Regions from separate parts of the Shewanella marisflavi genome, predicted to be linked through region 1. Evidence: predicted binding sites of a transcription regulator. Region 1 holds the regulator's gene; each other region holds the start of a gene.
The links. The regulator FliA, encoded in region 1, starts transcription of late flagellar genes. The targets are predictions, from matches to a motif close to CTAAAGNTNNNNNNNNNNNNGCCGATA.
Positions count from the first base shown of each region.

Region 2: the regulator FliA is predicted to act here: its motif matches at 3,006-3,032, upstream of CFF01_RS11750 (flagellar protein MotY).
Region 3: the regulator FliA is predicted to act here: its motif matches at 2,851-2,877, upstream of pomA (flagellar motor protein PomA).

Region 1 covers NZ_CP022272.1:2,845,534-2,851,664, reverse strand. Annotated here, with positions in the region: gene flhA (flagellar biosynthesis protein FlhA) at 1-1,092, shown strand, start outside; gene flhF (flagellar biosynthesis protein FlhF) at 1,104-2,510, shown strand; gene CFF01_RS12595 (MinD/ParA family protein) at 2,515-3,396, shown strand; gene CFF01_RS12590 (RNA polymerase sigma factor FliA) at 3,389-4,108, shown strand; gene cheY (chemotaxis response regulator CheY) at 4,151-4,534, shown strand; gene CFF01_RS12580 (protein phosphatase CheZ) at 4,548-5,285, shown strand; gene CFF01_RS12575 (chemotaxis protein CheA) at 5,301-6,131, shown strand, end outside.
Region 2 covers NZ_CP022272.1:2,676,922-2,683,052, forward strand. Annotated here, with positions in the region: gene CFF01_RS11745 (prolyl oligopeptidase family serine peptidase) at 1-1,469, opposite strand, end outside; gene CFF01_RS11750 (flagellar protein MotY) at 2,089-2,946, opposite strand; gene rnt (ribonuclease T) at 3,115-3,807, shown strand; gene CFF01_RS11760 (DUF3137 domain-containing protein) at 3,943-4,959, opposite strand; gene CFF01_RS11765 (peroxiredoxin) at 5,111-5,716, opposite strand; gene CFF01_RS11770 (Na+/H+ antiporter family protein) at 6,030-6,131, shown strand, end outside.
Region 3 covers NZ_CP022272.1:1,240,810-1,246,940, reverse strand. Annotated here, with positions in the region: gene thiI (tRNA uracil 4-sulfurtransferase ThiI) at 1-661, opposite strand, end outside; gene CFF01_RS05560 (flagellar motor protein MotB) at 895-1,839, opposite strand; gene pomA (flagellar motor protein PomA) at 1,844-2,611, opposite strand; gene xseB (exodeoxyribonuclease VII small subunit) at 3,007-3,246, shown strand; gene ispA ((2E,6E)-farnesyl diphosphate synthase) at 3,247-4,128, shown strand; gene dxs (1-deoxy-D-xylulose-5-phosphate synthase) at 4,151-6,019, shown strand; gene grpE (nucleotide exchange factor GrpE) at 6,087-6,131, opposite strand, start outside.

The sequences.
Region 1 (6,131 bases):
GCCCTGGAGATTGCTAAGACCTCACCAGCAACGCCGGGTGATGCTAAGCCCAAAGAGCTTAGCTGGGACGATGTGCAGCAGGTTGATACCATTGGTCTGGAAGTGGGTTACCGTCTGATCCCCTTGGTCGATAAGGGTCAGGGTGGTGAACTGCTTGGACGTATCAAGGGCGTACGCAAAAAACTGTCACAAGAACTGGGCTTTTTGGTACCGGCGGTGCATATTCGCGACAATTTAGATTTGGCGCCAAACACCTATCGCATCTCTTTGATGGGAGTGGCCTCGGGTGAAGCAGAGATCCGTCATGACTGTGAACTGGCGATTAACCCTGGTCAGGTCTACGGCAAGCTCGATGGTGTAGAGACAACAGATCCCGCTTTCGGGTTAGAGGCTGTATGGATCGCCCCTGAACTGAGAGAGCATGCTCAAACCTTAGGTTATACCGTGGTAGATGCCGCGACCGTAGTGGCCACTCACCTGAGTCAGCTGCTAACCAATAACGCCTCTAAGCTGCTGGGTTACGAAGAGGTACAACAGCTGATGGATATGCTTGCCAAGCACTCGCCTAAGCTGGTCAGTGGCTTTATTCCCGATGTCTTGCCGCTGGGTACTGTGGTGAAGGTAATGCAGAACCTGCTCAATGAAGGCGTGTCGATACGCGATCTTAAGACCATAGTTCAGACTTTGCTTGAGTACGGGCCTAAGAGCAATGATACCGAGGTGTTGACAGCGGCAGTGCGCATCGCGCTTAAACGCATGATTGTACAAGAAATAAGCGGGCCAGAACCGGAAATCCCCGTCATAACTTTGGCGCCGGAATTGGAACAGATGTTGCATCAGTCTATGCAGGCAACGGGAGGCGAGGGGCCGAATATCGAACCTAGCCTTGCCGAGAGGATGCAAAAGTCGTTACTTGACGCATCCCAGCGTCAGGAGATGGTGGGTCAGCCAGCCATCTTACTGACTTCGGGTATGTTACGTTCGACGCTGTCGCGTTTTGTTAAACATACGATTCCAAACTTAAGGGTGATCTCTTATCAAGAGGTACCCGATGAGAAACAAATTCGTATCGTATCAGCGGTCGGCCAGTAGAGGGTATTTAAGTGAAAATTAAACGTTTTTTGGCAAAAGATATGCGCTCTGCATTGGCCCAGGTTAAAGAAACATTAGGCTCAGATGCGGTGATCATGTCTAACAAGAAGGTCACTGGTGGCATCGAAATTGTGGCGGCGGTCGATTATGACGAGCCTAAGAAGGCTAGTGTGACTAAGCCTAGTGTGTCCTTGGCAAGTGAAGCCAGCGCTATTCCCCCCAGTTTTCTCGACCTGGCTGAAGAGAAGGTTTCTATTGGTCGTCAGCCCATTAAGGCGGAGTCAAAAAAACAACCTGCGCCGGTGGCAGATTCGCTGCAAGCTTTATTAGAGCGTCAACAAAATCGTGTCAGTCAGCAATTGAATCAGTCAAGCGACGAGCTCGAGATGCCTGCATGGGCACAAGGTTTGAAGGCGCCAAAAGCAGAGGCTACCGCTCCCTCTCAGGTTGAAACCCAAAGCCGACCTAAGCGTGATAAGCATAGTGTCGCCAGTGGTGAGATTGAATCTATGCGCGAAGAGCTGGCATCTTTGCGCAACCTATTAACCGATCAAGTCACCTCTTTGCTCTCTGAGCAGAAGAGACGTTTGGACCCTGTGGGTGCCATGTTAGAGAGTCGCCTGCTTGATGCTGAGTTTAGTCCAGAGGTCGCCGCTAAGTTATCGGCCTTGAGCGAACATTACACCCCTGCTGATTTGGTGAAAGCGCTGCCGCGTAGTCTGGCTAATCTGCTGGATAACCAAGGAGATGACATTGTTCGTCAGGGAGGCGTCGTCGCGTTTGTGGGTCCTACAGGTGTGGGCAAGACCACAAGTGTTGCAAAATTAGCCGCTCGATTTGCTGCACATCATGGTTCAGATCAAGTTGCGTTAATAACAACGGATCATTATCGCATTGGAGCCTATGAGCAGCTGGCAACCTATGGCAAAATAATGGGGTGCCCGGTCAAGCAAGCACATGATCTCAATGAGTTGGAACAAATTCTTTATCAGTTTCGCAATCGCAAGCTAGTATTGATAGATACGGCGGGAATGGGACAAAGAGATGTGAGATTGTTCCAACAACTTGATAATTTAACTGCAAATAGCAGATTACCTATTCGCAGTTATCTGGTACTGTCATCTACAAGTCAAAGAAGAGTGCTTGAAGATGCCGTCGCGCAGTTTACTCGGATCCCATTGTCCGGCGCGATTTTGACCAAATTAGACGAATCAGTGGCCTTGGCTCCGGCATTAAGTGTTTTGATTCAAAGTGGGTTACCATTGAGTTATGTCACTGATGGACAAAGAGTTCCAGAAGATATGCAAGTCGCCGACACCTTAGCCCTGGCCAACAAGGCGTTGTCGGTACTCGAAAAGAAAGTGCAACCAATACAGAATAACGAAAGGTCATATGAACGGGCCTACGCATTTGAGTAATATAATGAGTCGGGATCAAGCAAGCGGTTTACGTATGATGAATCAACCATATAACGAAAAAGTAAAAGTAATTGCCGTAACCGGTGGTAAAGGTGGCGTGGGTAAAACCAGCGTTTCGATCAATACCGCGGTCTCCCTGGCTGAGAAGGGCAAGCGCGTGCTTGTACTTGATGCTGACCTAGGTTTAGCGAACGTCGACGTCATGTTGGGGCTCAGAGCTGAACGCAATCTCTCCCACGTATTATCGGGCGATGCAGACCTTGACGATATTATCGTTCGTGGTCCTAAGGGAATTGGTATTATTCCTGCCACCTCAGGCACTCAGGCTATGGTCGAGCTGACACCAGCGCAGCACGCGGGTCTTATTCGTGCCTTTAGTGAGATGAGAACCCAGTTTGATATTCTTGTCGTCGATACGGCTGCCGGGATCTCAGATATGGTGCTAAGCTTTTCTCGCGCCTCACAAGATGTCCTGGTGGTTGTGTGTGATGAGCCTACCTCAATTACCGATGCCTATGCTTTAATTAAGATTCTTAGCCGAGAGCATGGTGTATTCAGATTTAAGATTGTGGCCAATATGGTCAGAAGTTTACGAGAAGGAATGGAGTTATTTGCTAAACTTAGCAAAGTAACCGACCGTTTTCTCGACGTGGCGTTGGAGCTGGTTGCGACAATCCCCTTCGATGAAAACCTTCGCAAATCAGTTCGTAAACAAAAATTGATTGTCGAGGCATTTCCTAAGTCGCCGGCATCAATTGCTTACCATGGTTTAGCTAACAAGATTATTAGCTGGCCAGTGCCGCAACAGCCCGGCGGACACCTAGAGTTCTTTGTGGAAAGATTAGTTCAACGCCCTGAATATCAAGAGGATCGTACGAGTGAGTAAAGCCGCTGCGTATACTTGTTTAGATAACAAAGCTTCTATTGTCGAACAGTATGCACCGTTGGTTAAAAGGATTGCTCACCATTTACTTGCTCGTCTGCCCGCTTCGGTGCAATTGGATGATCTTATACAAGCAGGTATGATGGGCCTGCTTGAGGCCTCAACCAAGTTCGACGGCAGCAAGGGCGCCAAGTTTGAAACCTTTGCTGGTATTCGTATCCGTGGCTCCATGTTGGATGAGATTCGTCGTGGTGACTGGGTGCCCAGGTCAGTACATCGTAATCAGAGACGTGTTGCCCAGGTGATAGATGAGCTAGAACAAGAGCTTGGGCGAGATGCAAAAGACAATGAAATTGCAGATCGACTTGATATGACGCTCGATGAGTACCATCATATTCTTAATGATGTTTCTGTCGGGAAAGTAGTTGGAATTGAAGATCTTGGTGTATCGGTCGATGTAGTAAGAGACGAAGACGATCATCAAGATGATGCTTTTGAAGCACTGGCAGAGACACAGTTTCATGAGGCCCTTGTGGAGGCGATTAAGTTACTGCCAGAAAGAGATGGATTAGTTTTGTCGTTATATTATGACGAAGCATTAAATTTAAAAGAGATCGGTGCCGTACTTGATGTCAGCGAATCCAGAGTTAGCCAGATTCATAGCCAGGCGATGCTCAGACTTAAAGCGAAACTCAAGCATTGGACCAAAATATAACGATTACATGAGCAATATAAAAACAGCTCCGCGGAGGAAACCTTGGACAAGAATATGAAGATTCTCGTTGTTGACGACTTCTCAACAATGAGACGCATCATCAAGAACTTGTTGAGAGACTTGGGTTTTAATAACACTCAGGAAGCAGATGACGGTTCGACAGCCCTGCCTATGTTGCAAAAGGGTGATTTTGACTTTGTCGTAACCGATTGGAACATGCCAGGTATGCAGGGGATCGACCTGTTAAAGGCTATCCGTGCCGATGACGACCTGAAACACATTCCAGTGTTAATGGTCACTGCGGAAGCAAAAAGGGAACAGATCATTGCGGCGGCTCAGGCTGGTGTGAATGGCTATGTAGTTAAACCTTTTACTGCGGCGACATTGAAAGAGAAGTTAGACAAAATTTTCGAACGACTCGGTTAATCAAGGTTGGGCTATGCAGGCAGATACTTCAGGGCTGATCAATCTAGCACAGGCTAAGGAGCTTGTGGACTTGCTAGAAGCTGGTCAACAAGAGCAGGCCGACGAACTCATACGTGATATCGCCAGCCCGATTCAGAAAGAGCTGTTTGATGAGGTAGGTCGTCTTACCCGTCAGCTTCACAGTGCCATTGTGGACTTTCAAGTGGATGGTCGTCTCATTGAGTTGGCGAACAGTGAAATCCCCGATGCAAAAGAGCGCCTCAATTATGTCATTGATATGACAGAGCAGGCCGCTAACAAAACCATGGACGCCGTTGAAGAGTCTCTGCCCCTTGCAGATGCCCTCACCATGAATGTTCAGTCGGTGAAACCCTCATGGGATCGCTTGATGAGACGTGATATTGAGCTGCATGAATTTAAGGCGCTTTGTCACGATGTTCAGCAGTTTATCGAGCGAAGCGAATCGGATTCTAATCGGTTAAAAGAGTTACTCAATAACATCCTGCTTGCCCAAGATTTCCAAGATCTGACCGGACAGATGATCCGTCGGGTCATTGAGTTGGTGCGAGAGGTAGAGAGCAACTTGGTCTCTATGTTAACCGTGTTTGGCGAACAGCCAGCAACGGACAAGCCTCGTGCGTCAGAGAAGTGTGTCGAAGCAGAAGGTCCTATTATGAACGCTGATCAGCGTGATGATGTCGTGACAGGGCAAGATGAAGTCGATGACTTGCTTTCGAGTCTGGGTTTCTAAGTAGGAGTCATATGAATGTCCTTTGATGTTGATGAAGAGATACTGCAGGACTTTTTGATTGAAGCGGGTGAGATTCTTGAGCTTCTCTCTGAACAGTTGGTGGCGTTAGAAAATAATCCTGACGATACCGAACTACTCAATGCCATTTTCCGCGGATTCCATACCGTAAAGGGCGGGGCAGGCTTCCTTAGTTTGACGCCCATGGTAGACGTCTGCCATGAAGCAGAAAATACCTTCGATCTGCTGCGCACGGGTAAGCGCAGTGTTTCTGCCGAGCTGATGGATATCATTCTTCAGGCGGTAGACTCCATCAACTCAATGTTTGCCGAAACCCAAGCGGGTGTTGAGCAGAGCCCTGCCGATGACGTCTTGTTGGCTAACTTAAAGTTATTAAGTTCAGGTGAATTATTGCCTTCAGAGCAGGGCGGTGCTGCGTCGCAGGCCAGTAGTGACAGTACTCCTGTCGCTGATGCACCTGTTGACGATGGCATTGAACTGTTTGGCCTGCCTGGCGATGACGGTGTTGAACTGTTTGACCAACCCGCCGATGACGGCGTCGAACTCTTTGACGAGCCAGTTAGCGATACCCCTGTGACTTCCATCGCCGGTGAAGGCGATATCGATGAGATTGACGAATCTGAATTCGAAGCCCTTTTAGATGCTCTGCATGGCAGCGGTAAGGGGCCGTCAACGGCATCAAATGGTGAGAGCGCGCCAGCAGCGGCTAGCGACAGCGATGACATCACTGACGATGAGTTTGAATCACTACTCGATGAACTTCATGGGTCTGGGAAATTTAAGGCACCATCGGCCCCCATTGCCAAGGTGCCAGAGCCAAGCGCACCG
Region 2 (6,131 bases), 170 kb from region 1:
GAGAAACCACCGTAGGCATACAACAGAGTTGGATTTTCGCCATTTAGGGTCAAACCTTTCTTATATGAGATCATCATTGGCACGCGGGTACCATCTTTACTGGTGTAAAACACCTGCTCTGACACATAGTTTTCAGGGTTAAAGGCGATCTTTGGCTTGGCATACAGGCTAGACTGACCGGTTTTAAAATCAAACTTATAGGTTGTCTGTGGCTGCACATAGCTATTGAAGGTGTAATAGAAGTAATCTTTACTGCGCTTGCCATAGGGACCGGCAATCTTACCCTTGCCCGGAAGATCGACATCCTGACGCTTAACACCGTCCATGCTAAAAATGGTTAACTTACCCAGCACATCGTGCAGATAGCTCACCACCAGATGATCATTGATAATGGATACAGCTGCGATGGGGTCGCTCGACTCAGGAATAACGGTCTTCCAATTTGCCTTAGCCGGACGATTCACATCGATAGCCACTATCTTACCGTTAGGCGCATTTAGATCAGTCTTAAAATAGAAAACAGACTTATCATTACCCAGGAAGCTGTATTCTGCTTCCAGCTCACTGATCAGCTCCACTACCGGGGCGTCAGCTTGGGTAAGCGACTTATAGAAGAAACGATTTCGGCTGTCAGTCCCTTGAGAGATAGAGATCAGCAGATAATCGCCTTGCTCTGACACTTCGGCGCCAAAGCCCCAATCTTTGTTTTGAGGACGCTCATAGATTAACTTATCTTCAGATTGGTCTGTGCCTAGCTTGTGAAAATAGACCTTCTGATTAAAGTTAACGTCGGCCAACAGGTTGCCACCTTCGGGCGCGTCATAACGAGAGTAGTAGACACCCTGATTATCGTGACTCCACTCAGCACTAGAAAACTTAATCCACTTAAGTTCATCTTTTAGCATTGCGCCACTTGCCACATCGACAAACTGCCACTGCTGCCAATCCGAACCTGACTTCGAAACGCCATAGGCAATAATTTTACCATCGCCACTAACCGAGACACCGCTTAATGCCACAGTGCCATCAGTGGAGAAGCTATTGGGATCTAAGGCCACTTTTTCTTCGCCAGCCTTGTTTTTCACATAAAGCACAGACTGCGCTTGTAAACCGTCGTTGCGGTAATAGAAGGTGTTATCGCCACGCTCGATGGGTGCCGTCACTTTCTCGAAGTTCCACAGCTCTGTAATACGATCGACAATCGCCTGCTTATTTTCCAACTGGGCTAGAAAATCATGTCCTGCCTGCTGCTGTTGCTTGACCCAGCTGTGAGTCGCTTCACTTTCTTCCTCTAGATAACGGTAGGGATCAGCGACCTCTACCCCATGCAAAGTCTCGACAACCCCTTGAGGCTGAGTAGCAAGCTGTGCCGATGTCGGTTCACTGGCATGGTAGTGACAGCCCATGAGTGCCAAACCTATCCCGGCAAGCAAAAGGTGTTGCTTTGATAATATCGTCTTAAGAGCCATGTGTAGCCATCCTGGATATCTCGTTATTATTAATGGTAAACCTGTGAGCAAGCGCCCAATTACGACGTACTATACAAGTAAAAAAAAACCGTGCAATGGTTACAAATAAACTAATCAGGGGCTTGCCTGAGATACCTGTTAATAAAAAAACAACATGGATGAATTATATAAATCGTGAAATTATGCAACAATTTTGCTTAATCAAGCGCAAATAGCCAATATGTATGAATTCACCACTTCCAGAGCGCTCATTTGATATTAGAAATACTAATCTGAGGCGGGAATTTTTCTAGTTTGTAGGAGCAATGGTCTGACCCTATAATTCGTCTCGTTTTCAGGAAGTGTCTACCGCGCTGGTAGATATGAAAACAAGAACTCCGATTTCCCGTGCCAGTCACGTGAATTCATCCCTGGTTCTTATGCTTGACTTCCTTCCTTCAATTTGTTGATTGCAATATATTATTTGCGGCCCACTTAAGATTAAGTGGGCTTTTTTTTTGCCTTAAAATCCCACTCTCCTTAAATATCGTAATCAATGCCTGCCAAACGCCAAACGACAGAAACAACAAACCGGCCATTAAGACCGGTTTGCTAATGCATGAAACGCTTCTGGAAAAAGTTAGAGCGGTTTACTCAGACGGATCACGACACGTCGATTTCGGGCACGTTCATCTATGGTCGCATTGGAGGCCACATGACGACGCTCACCATGACCTAGAGTGTGAATTCGCTCCTGTGGGATCCCTGCAGACAGGAATAGCTGCTTAACTGAATCCGCTCGTTTCTCTGATACCTTCTTATTGACCGAACGCCCACCGAAACTATCGGTATAAGCATCAATCAACACAAGTTCGACTTCAGGATCATAAGAGAGATACTCCTGAACCTTGGCGATCTGCGCCTTGGAGTAACGGGTTAACTCTTGTCCCCCAAACTCATAGGTCAGCACAGTAAAGGCAATATCTTCAAAACTATAAGGCAAAAGGTTGGCCAGACATGATTTAAACTCGGCATAACGACGGCCAAAATTGGCCGCGGATAGGCCGACTGCCACCTTACTGGAACGGTTATACCAATCGGCATAATAAAAGGTTGGCTGCATGCCGCGCTCAAGTTCATTGAGCATGGACCAAGCCGCCTTTTTCGGCACTTCACCGCTAAAGTATTTTTGATAAGTCAGCTCGGTGATTGGACGAGACACCACACCCGGGCGCCAAGCAGGTGCCATGCTCATCAGCTTGGCATTAGTGACCTCATCGGGCTTCACCCACATATCCAGACTAAAGTTCAAATCATGATCTTTACCGGCGCGACTGGTAAACACCGCCTTTCCGTATGCTGGGATCTCATGTTCGAGACGACAGATGATGGGACTGGCGTCGCTTAAACGCCATGAGGACTGTTCCAAAGAGGCCACATAGTGACGCAACTCTGCATGTGCCGTCGTCGTAAGACTCAAGCCAATACCGAATGTCATCGCACTTAGCACTCTCAACCACATAGACAATCACTCTTATTAATTAGGTTACTTATCCCTATCGGCCTTATTTAGCTTTCCTTTAGCCTATATATTGACCAATCAAACATGACAAGCTCCCACCCGATACTTCATAATAGCCACCCACTCATCATTTTGGATATTTTAATGAGCGAAATTTGCGACGCAAACAAACTTAACCACAGATTTCGTGGTTACTTTCCCGTGGTTATTGATGTTGAAACTGCGGGCTTCAATGCCCAAACCGATGCGTTGCTGGAGATCGCCGTTACCATGTTAAAGATGGATGAGAAGGGTGATCTGGTATTAGACAAGACACTGCACTACCACATCGAGCCCTTCGAAGGGGCTAACTTAGAGCCTGAAGCCCTCGCCTTTAACGGCATAGATCCAAGCAATCCACTGCGCGGCGCAGTGAGTGAGAAAGAGGCCTTTTTGGAGATCTTTAAAGAGGTCAAAAAGCATCAAAAAGCCTCTGATTGTCATCGCAGCATCATAGTGGCCCACAACGCCTCCTTCGACCATGGTTTCGTGACCAAGGCGATAGAACGTAATGGCTTAAAACGCACGCCGTTTCATCCCTTCGCGACTTTCGACACTGCGGCTTTGTCAGGTCTGGCTCTAGGGCATACAGTGCTAGCTAAGGCCTGCGAGATTGCCGGCATCCCATTCGATAATAAAGAGGCACACTCAGCCCTCTACGATACCGAGCGCACCGCCGAGCTGTTTTGCCATATTGTGAACAAATGGAAAGCTTTAGGCGGATGGCCACTTAGCTCTGATAATGCCGACGATTCAATGGAAGAACAGAGCGAAAGCCAAGATAGCAGTTCAAGTTAGCGCGATGATCAAATCCAGTTAATGCACTCTAGATAGTGCCACTTTAACGGTTTACCTCATCACAATATCAAAGGGGATGCAGCGCAATAGCACCGCTATCCCCTTTTTAACAATGAAACGATATTAAAGCACCGTTTACAACCCAGTGTATTGATTTAATTTTAGCGTATTAATTAGCGCAAAAATCTCTTCTAACTCTTTAAACAATTGTTCAATATCTTCTTGAAAGCTTAACTCTTTTTGGATATCTAGTTTAGATTGGAAATAATCATGACTACTCGCTATTTTAAGCAGTAACTTCCCGTCTTTAAAACAAGCTTCCAGTTCAGAATTATAGAAGCGCCCTATTGAGAGCAAGCGTTCCATCGTCGCGGTATTAAGCAAGTAACGAGCTTCAACCTGATCGCTACTGTACACTTCAAACTCTCTTTCAAAGTTTACATCTTCGAGCCTAACCCGCGATAAATCACTTTTGAAGGCATCCAATTTGTTACCGAACATGCCTCTATCTTTGCTAATCAGGGTAATACCTGAAAAACGTTTAGAGATATCAAATTCAATTAATATGCCATTGAAAATATTTTTGTATCGGGTTTGATTATCATTATTAGTACTATCTTTTACATCCAACCCTAATTCCCGTAGCAAAAATTTAATGCCTTGATACTTCCCTTTGAAGGAGTCTTTAAAATAGCCACGGTCATATTTAGGTAAGATACCGTAATCTTTGTACGTTTCTAACTCTGGCAAATTTGGCGGATTGAGTTTAAATTCCTTACCAAAATAACGAATGAGAATAGGATAAAGCTCACTAAAAATGTCTCCGCTTAATTTAGTCACTTCGCCACATGCCCAAACATAAACGCCTGCGATCATTGCAAATACCGTCATGGTACCGAGCAGACTTATGGTGAATAGTTGGCCGTCATCAAGCACTGCTAAGCTATAATACATCACGGCAAATCCGACGAGAAATAATGGGATGACGAGTTGGCCTAAGGGTTTAGCAATTTTGGCTCGTTCGTTGTATCGCTTGACAGCATCTAAGCGCATCTTTTCATAGGATGCACATTTTGGGGCAATATTGCGCTTGTAGTACTGACTAAAAGAAAGTTTATCCTTTTCAGGAACATCAAACTCCATCGGATTCATTTATCACTCCTTGAATATGTTTTAATGCGACGTAATACCTACGAGCCTATAGTTTTGGTCCTTAACCGTATCAACGTGCATCATTTATATAGCAAAAACAAAAAAGCCGCGATCCTCGCGGCTTTTTTAGCTACAAACTACTATCTTAAGATTATAGTGAGTCAGCGTTGTCAGTCAGGTAAGAAGCAACACCTTGTGGGCTTGCGTCCATACCCTTGTCACCTTTTTCCCAACCAGCTGGGCAAACATCACCATGCTCTTCGTGGAACTGAAGCGCATCGATCATACGTAGCATTTCATCAACGTTACGACCTAGTGGTAGATCGTTAACCACTTGGTGACGAACCTGACCTTCTTTGTCGATAAGGAAAGAACCACGGAAAGCCACACCGGCTTCTGGATGCTCAACGTCATAGGCTTTACAGATCTCATGCTTCACGTCAGCAACTAGCGTGTATTGCACTTGACCGATACCACCCTTGTCTACAGGAGTGTTACGCCATGCGTTGTGAGTGAACTGAGAGTCGATTGAAACACCGATAACTTCTACGCCACGCTTCTTGAACTCTTCCATGCGGTGATCGAAAGCAATCAACTCAGATGGGCATACGAAAGTGAAATCAAGTGGGTAAAAGAATACTACAGCTGGCTTTCCTTTAATCGCTTCGCTCAGGGTAAAGCTATCTACGATTTCGCCATTACCAAGAACTGCTGCAGCAGTGAAATCAGGAGCCGGACGGCCTACTAATACGCTCATTTTATATCTCCATCTATGGATTGAAAAAGCTTTTAATTATGAACTCCAAAGCATTATAGGCAGTCACCAGCGGGACACAAGTAATTTGGGATCATTGTCACCTTTTATAATAAAAATTCATCGAGTTGCCTAACTTATCACCTGCGGCCCCCGACCTTGGTATGCATGTTTACACTTACGCAGTAAACTTGAATACAGTTCAGTTACATCTCTGTCTTATTTCAAAGTTAAAACGCCTTGGCGCTGGACAACACGGGCTATTGCTGGCAAAAATAGCTTCCCATTACAGATTAAAAAATCAGATTGAATCAATATGAATGCAGTTGTTATAGCCGTTTGCTTGATGTTGGGCCTTAGCCTTGCGCGAGTAAACGTCGTCATCGCGCTCACCGTGAGTGCCCTGGTCGCCGGGCTC
Region 3 (6,131 bases), 1.6 Mb from region 1:
CAATCTCATGCTGGTCGCCGCCCAGATTAAAGAAACAGTAATGGGTACGAGAACCACGCTTGATAAACTGGAAACTAGAAACGCCAGAGTCGAAGCCGCCAGAGATCAATGACAATACATCTTCCTGAGTTGCCATCGGGAAGCCTCCCAGACCTTGGATACGCTTCTCAACCAGATAAAGGTTTTCCTTATCTATCTCAAGGTTGACCGTCATATCGGGATTCTTAAGCCTAACCCCAGCCGCTTCGGTAAACTGATTTAGCCCACCACCAACATAACGCTCAACCTCTATCGAGTTAAAATCGTGTTGGCCACTACGCTTAACCCGCACACAAAACGTTTTACCGGCTAACTGCTCTTTATAAAGCGCCAAGGTTTGCTGATAGATATCGTCGACTGACTCGAAGGTGCTCTCGCGCACCTGCAGAACATGGGCAATACCTGGAATACAGGCGAGACGCTCGGCATAACGCTCAATCATCTCTGGTTTGTCTTCTGGCACCCTGACCATGATCTTATCCCACTGACGCTGTACTTTGGCCTCTTCATCGACCTTACGCAGCACATTGCGGATATTGGTTTCAAGCATCTTGGTAAAACGCATTCTTACCGGTTTGCTTTTCATCATGATTTCAGGAAACAGTTTTACGATAAATTTCATGGGCGTTCCGAGGGAATAAATTTAAACAGCAATCTTGCCATTATACCAAGCCCACTGCACAAATGCCCATAAATCAGCGGCTCGGGAAGGATTTTCTGCCATGTCAGGCAGAAGTGAGCACTTTTTATTCAGCGATGCCTTGCCAGCTCACAAGGGATAGGGCCTAGCCTGAGTAATGGAAATGCAAAAAGTCCACCTAAGTGGACTTTTTCATTATGGAGCTTTATTTCATTTTACTGCCCAACGAGGATCTCATCGGACTCCTTCGCCTTGCCTTGCTCAATCGCAATTTCAACTCGGCGGTTGCGGGCGCGGTTATCGGCGGAGTCATTGGGCACTAACGGCGCGGTACTGGCCATGCCAACAACCTTCATACGCTGCTGATCAAACCCTGAAACGCGTACCAGCTCATGGGCGACGGCCACAGCACGCTTGCTGGAGAGATCCCAGTTAGAACTGTAAAGCTCGTTACTGATCTTCATATCGTCGGTGTGACCCGAAACGGTAATGATCCCCGGCACATCCTTGAGCAGCTCACCCACGCGACGCACTACAGGCTTAAACCTAGGCTGAAGGAAACCTGAACCCGATGAAAAAGCCCCTTTCTCTCGGATGCGAATAATGATCTGCTGCCCGAGAGATTCAATCTCGATCGCCCCATCGACGATCTCCTTATTGAGCTCCTGGGCCATCTTTTTCACCTGATCATTGATCTGATCCTGTGATGCTGCCTCTTGCTGCTGTTGCTTGGCCTGCGCTTCAGCGTCAGACTCTTCCTGAGCCGTCGATGATGCCTCGCCACCACGTTGCTCACCCTGCTGTTGCTGCACGCCGCCGGCGCTATCATCTTCACCGGCCTGCACCTCAATGATGGGCTCAGTCATCTCGTTGGTTTGTTGGTTAATGATCTCAATCGGTGTGGGTTCTGGTTTACCAGGGCGAAACTCCAGTGCGATCACCGAGGTTCCCTTGGGAATGTCTTTAACTTCGACCTTATTCTGTACCCCAAAGGCATACTTCATCGACCCGGCGATCTGCTTGAACTTCATGACGTCCATCTCAGAGAAGGCGAGCAGCAAGACGAAAAAACACATCAGCAGCGACATGAGGTCGGCAAAAGTTGCCAACCACATAGGCGCCCCGGCTGGAGGGCAATCGCATTTGACCTTCTTAGCCATCTGGCTATTCCCCGTCCGTCGTGTCTATCTCTCGCTGTTTCTCCGAGAGGTAATTCTTCAAGAATCCCTCGATGACCCTTGGGTTTTGGCCATCTTGAATAGCCAAAACCGCATCCATAATAAGGTTTCGATTAAGCATCTCTTCACTCATGCGTAGCGTGAGTTTGTCGGCAATAGGCAAGGCCACCATGTTGGCAAGAATGGCACCATAGAGAGTCGTCAACAAGGCTACCGCCATCGCAGGCCCAATCGACTTAGGATCATCCATGTTAGACAACATGGCCACCAGACCGATAAGGGTACCAATCATCCCCATGGCGGGCGCCACATCCCCCAGCGCCTTAAAGATACCGATTCCGGTTTTATGGCGCTCTTCGGTGAGGGCGATATCTTTTTCCAGCGCCTCACGTACTACGTCACCATCATGCCCATCGACGAGCATGTCGACCGCTTTTTGCATAAAGCTGTTGCTGATCTCCGCCTCCTCAAGGGCCAAAAAGCCCCCTTTACGGGCGGCATCGGCCATAGTGACCGCCTGCTCGATCAGCTCATCCGGCTTATCTATCTTGAACATAAAGGCTTTGGCCGCGATCTTGACCGAACCGAGGAACTGTTTGAGGTTGTATTTCATCATCACCACAAACAAAGAGCCTATCAATACGATTAGCACTGAATTCACATCGATAAATATGGCAATGCCGCCACTACCGATCATAGCTCCGATAATAAAACCAAACGCACCAATTAGGCCTATCAGGGTCGCTAAATCCACAACTCTTCCTCTTATACAGTATCGGCTATTGCTAATATCTCGGCCTAATGACCAAGCTCTCAGTCAACACCATAATCATCTCGAGACGGATATCCACTCTACTCACTCTTATAATCTAAGACATCTCATTTGCGCTGGGTGGTGACATAAAAGTCGCCAATTAGACATGAATTCACCTAACCGCAGGCGGGAGTTTACGATATAATATCTGACAAAATTGAGTATTGTTCTAATTCAATTATCGGACAGCTTACACGCAAGTTTAGCTACAAATTCAATTTTTTATAAAAAAACCTCCTTAAAGCGTGCTATTGCACAAATATACGACAGCGCAATTTGACCCCTAAGGTCGACTGAGATACTTTGTCTGTCGCTAAATTCTTGGGAAAATCACCGTGGCCAAAAAACCTGAAAACCTGACCTTCGAAGAGTCGCTCACAGAATTAGAACAGATCGTCACCAGCTTAGAGCAAGGCGATGTGGCTTTAGACGACGCCCTCAAACAATTTGAACGCGGCATCAATCTGGTCAGAAATAGCCAAGGCAAACTCGAACAGGCCCAACAGAAAGTCTCCATCTTGACCCAGGAACAGGATCAACCCAGCTTGCAACCCTATCTGCCAGAGGGCGAATAATTGCTAAACGAAGCGATAACGCGATACCAGCAGCGCGTCGATGAACAGCTGCGCCATTTTATCAAGGCACAAGGCGAGACTGAGCCACAACTGAAGGCCGCCATGAAACATGGCGCCCTGATCGGCGGCAAGCGTATCCGCCCTTTTCTGGTCTATGCCATCGGCGAAATGCTTAATGTGCCACTGGAAAGACTCGATGCCTGCGCCGCTGCCATCGAATGTATTCATGCCTACTCTTTGATCCATGACGATCTCCCCGCCATGGATGACGATGCCCTGCGTCGCGGTCAACCGACTGTACATATCGCCTTTAATGAAGCCACGGCCATACTGGCAGGTGATGCCCTGCAAACCCTGGCGTTTGAAATCATCAGCCGAGAAGAGAGCGAACTCACCGCCGAGCAGCAACTGGCCATGGTACGGGCTCTCGCCAAAGCCTCGGGTTACAGCGGCATGTGTGGTGGTCAGGCGATGGATCTTAACGCCACAGATAAGCAGATAGATCTCGACACATTAAAACGACTTCACAGATTAAAAACCGGTGCGTTAATTCGCTGCGCAGTAGAATTACCTATCATTGCTGCCAAGGTCACAGATGAACAAGCTCGCCATCTGTTAACATTTGCCGATGCAATAGGTCTCGCCTTTCAGGTACAAGATGATGTACTGGATATTATTGCCAGCACAGAAGAGCTAGGGAAACCCCAGGGATCGGACTGTGAGTCGAACAAAAGTACCTATCCGAAACTACTTGGTTTATCCGGGGCACAAGAGACTGCAAAAAGTTTGATTGAAGACGCCCTATCAGCGCTGGCTAAATTACCATACAATAGCCAGTTAATTGCCGAATTCGCCCGTTTCATCATTGAGCGAAGAGTATAATAAAGAGCCAAAGAATCTCGCTATGAGTTTGGATATTACGAAATACCCTGTGCTGGCACAGGCTGACACCCCCGACGAATTACGACAGCTTCCACAAGGGGTGCTACCAAAACTTGCTGATGAACTCAGAAGTTACCTCCTACAGTCGGTAGGCATTTCCAGCGGCCACTTCGCCTCTGGCCTTGGCACGGTTGAACTGACAGTGGCGCTGCATTATGTCTACAACACGCCATTCGATCGCCTGATCTGGGATGTGGGTCATCAGGCTTACCCCCATAAGATCCTCACTGGCCGCCGTGATAAAATGCACACCATTCGCCAAAAGGGCGGTATTCATCCTTTCCCTTGGCGTGAAGAGAGTGAATATGACACCTTCAGCGTAGGACACTCTGGCACCTCTATCAGTGCCGCGCTAGCCATGGCCGTGGCCGCTGAAAAAGAGCAAGCCGGTCGTAAGGTGGTTGCCGTCATCGGCGATGGCGCCATGACAGGCGGCATGGTATTTGAAGCCATGAACCACGCCGGCGATCTGCACAACGACATGCTGGTCGTACTCAACGACAACGAGATGTCTATCTCGGAAAACGTCGGTGCACTCAACAATCATCTGGCACAGCTGATGTCGGGTCGTCTCTATACCACGATCCGCGAAAACAGTAAGAAGGTGCTCAAGGGAATGCCAGTCATCAAAGAGATGGCTAAGCGCACCGAAGAACACCTAAAAGGCATGGTTGTCCCTGGCACCATGTTCGAAGAGCTCGGCTTTAACTATATCGGCCCTATCGATGGCCATGATGTCGACGCTCTGGTCGAGACGTTACGCAACATGCGTAACCTTTCTGGCCCGCAGATACTGCATATCATGACCAAGAAGGGTCGCGGTTATGAGCCTGCCGAGAAAGATCCTATCGGCTGGCATGCCGTACCTAAGTTTGACCCATCGACCTTCGCAAAACCTGCCGCGAAACCCGCTAACCCCACCTTCTCTCAGGTGTTTGGACGCTGGTTGTGTGACATGGCAGAGAAGGATGACAAGGTACTTGGGATCACCCCCGCCATGCGTGAAGGCTCTGGCATGGTAGAATTTTCTCAGCGTTTCCCGAAACAGTATTTCGACGCCGCCATTGCCGAGCAACACGCGGTCACCCTAGCCGCAGGTTTTGCCTGTGAGGGATATAAACCTGTACTGGCTATCTACTCCACCTTCTTGCAGCGCGGCTATGATCAGCTGATCCACGACGTGGCGCTACAGAAGCTACCGGTGATCTTTGCTATCGACCGCGGCGGTATCGTAGGTCCAGACGGCCCAACCCACCAAGGGGCCTTCGATCTCAGCTATATGCGCGCCATTCCAAACATGGTGATCATGGCACCCTCGGATGAAAACGAATGTCGTCAGATGCTCTACACAGGTTACTGCTATAACGAGGGCCCCACGGCCATACGTTATCCAAGAGGCAGTGCCACAGGAGAGCCTCAGGTTGAAACCATGACGGCGATGGAGATAGGCAAGGGCCTCATCAAACGTCAGGGTAAGAAGATTGCCATCCTTAACTTTGGCACTACGCTCGCCTCGGCGCGTCAGGCCGCAGACGCCTTAGATGCCACCCTGGCCGACATGCGTTTTGTTAAACCACTGGATGTGGCGCTGATTAAACAGCTGGCAGACAGTCATGACCTCTTGGTTACGGTGGAAGAGAACGCCATCATGGGCGGCGCTGGCTCTGGTGTGCTGGAAGTACTACAGCAGCTGAAGCAACCTATGCCTGTGCTCAATATCGGCCTGCCCGATGAGTTTATCAAGCATGGTGAATGCGGCGAGATCCTGGCCGAACTGCAACTCGATGGCCCGGGTATCGAAGCGCAGATCCGCGCCTATCTGGCGGACTAAGCCTGATCCTCAGCCCACAAAAAAGGCCTCTTAATGAGGCCTTTTTTAATCTCTTAAAGCAATCAACTTATGCCTGAGTATCGACGCTCGCGCCGCCCTGAGACACCATCAC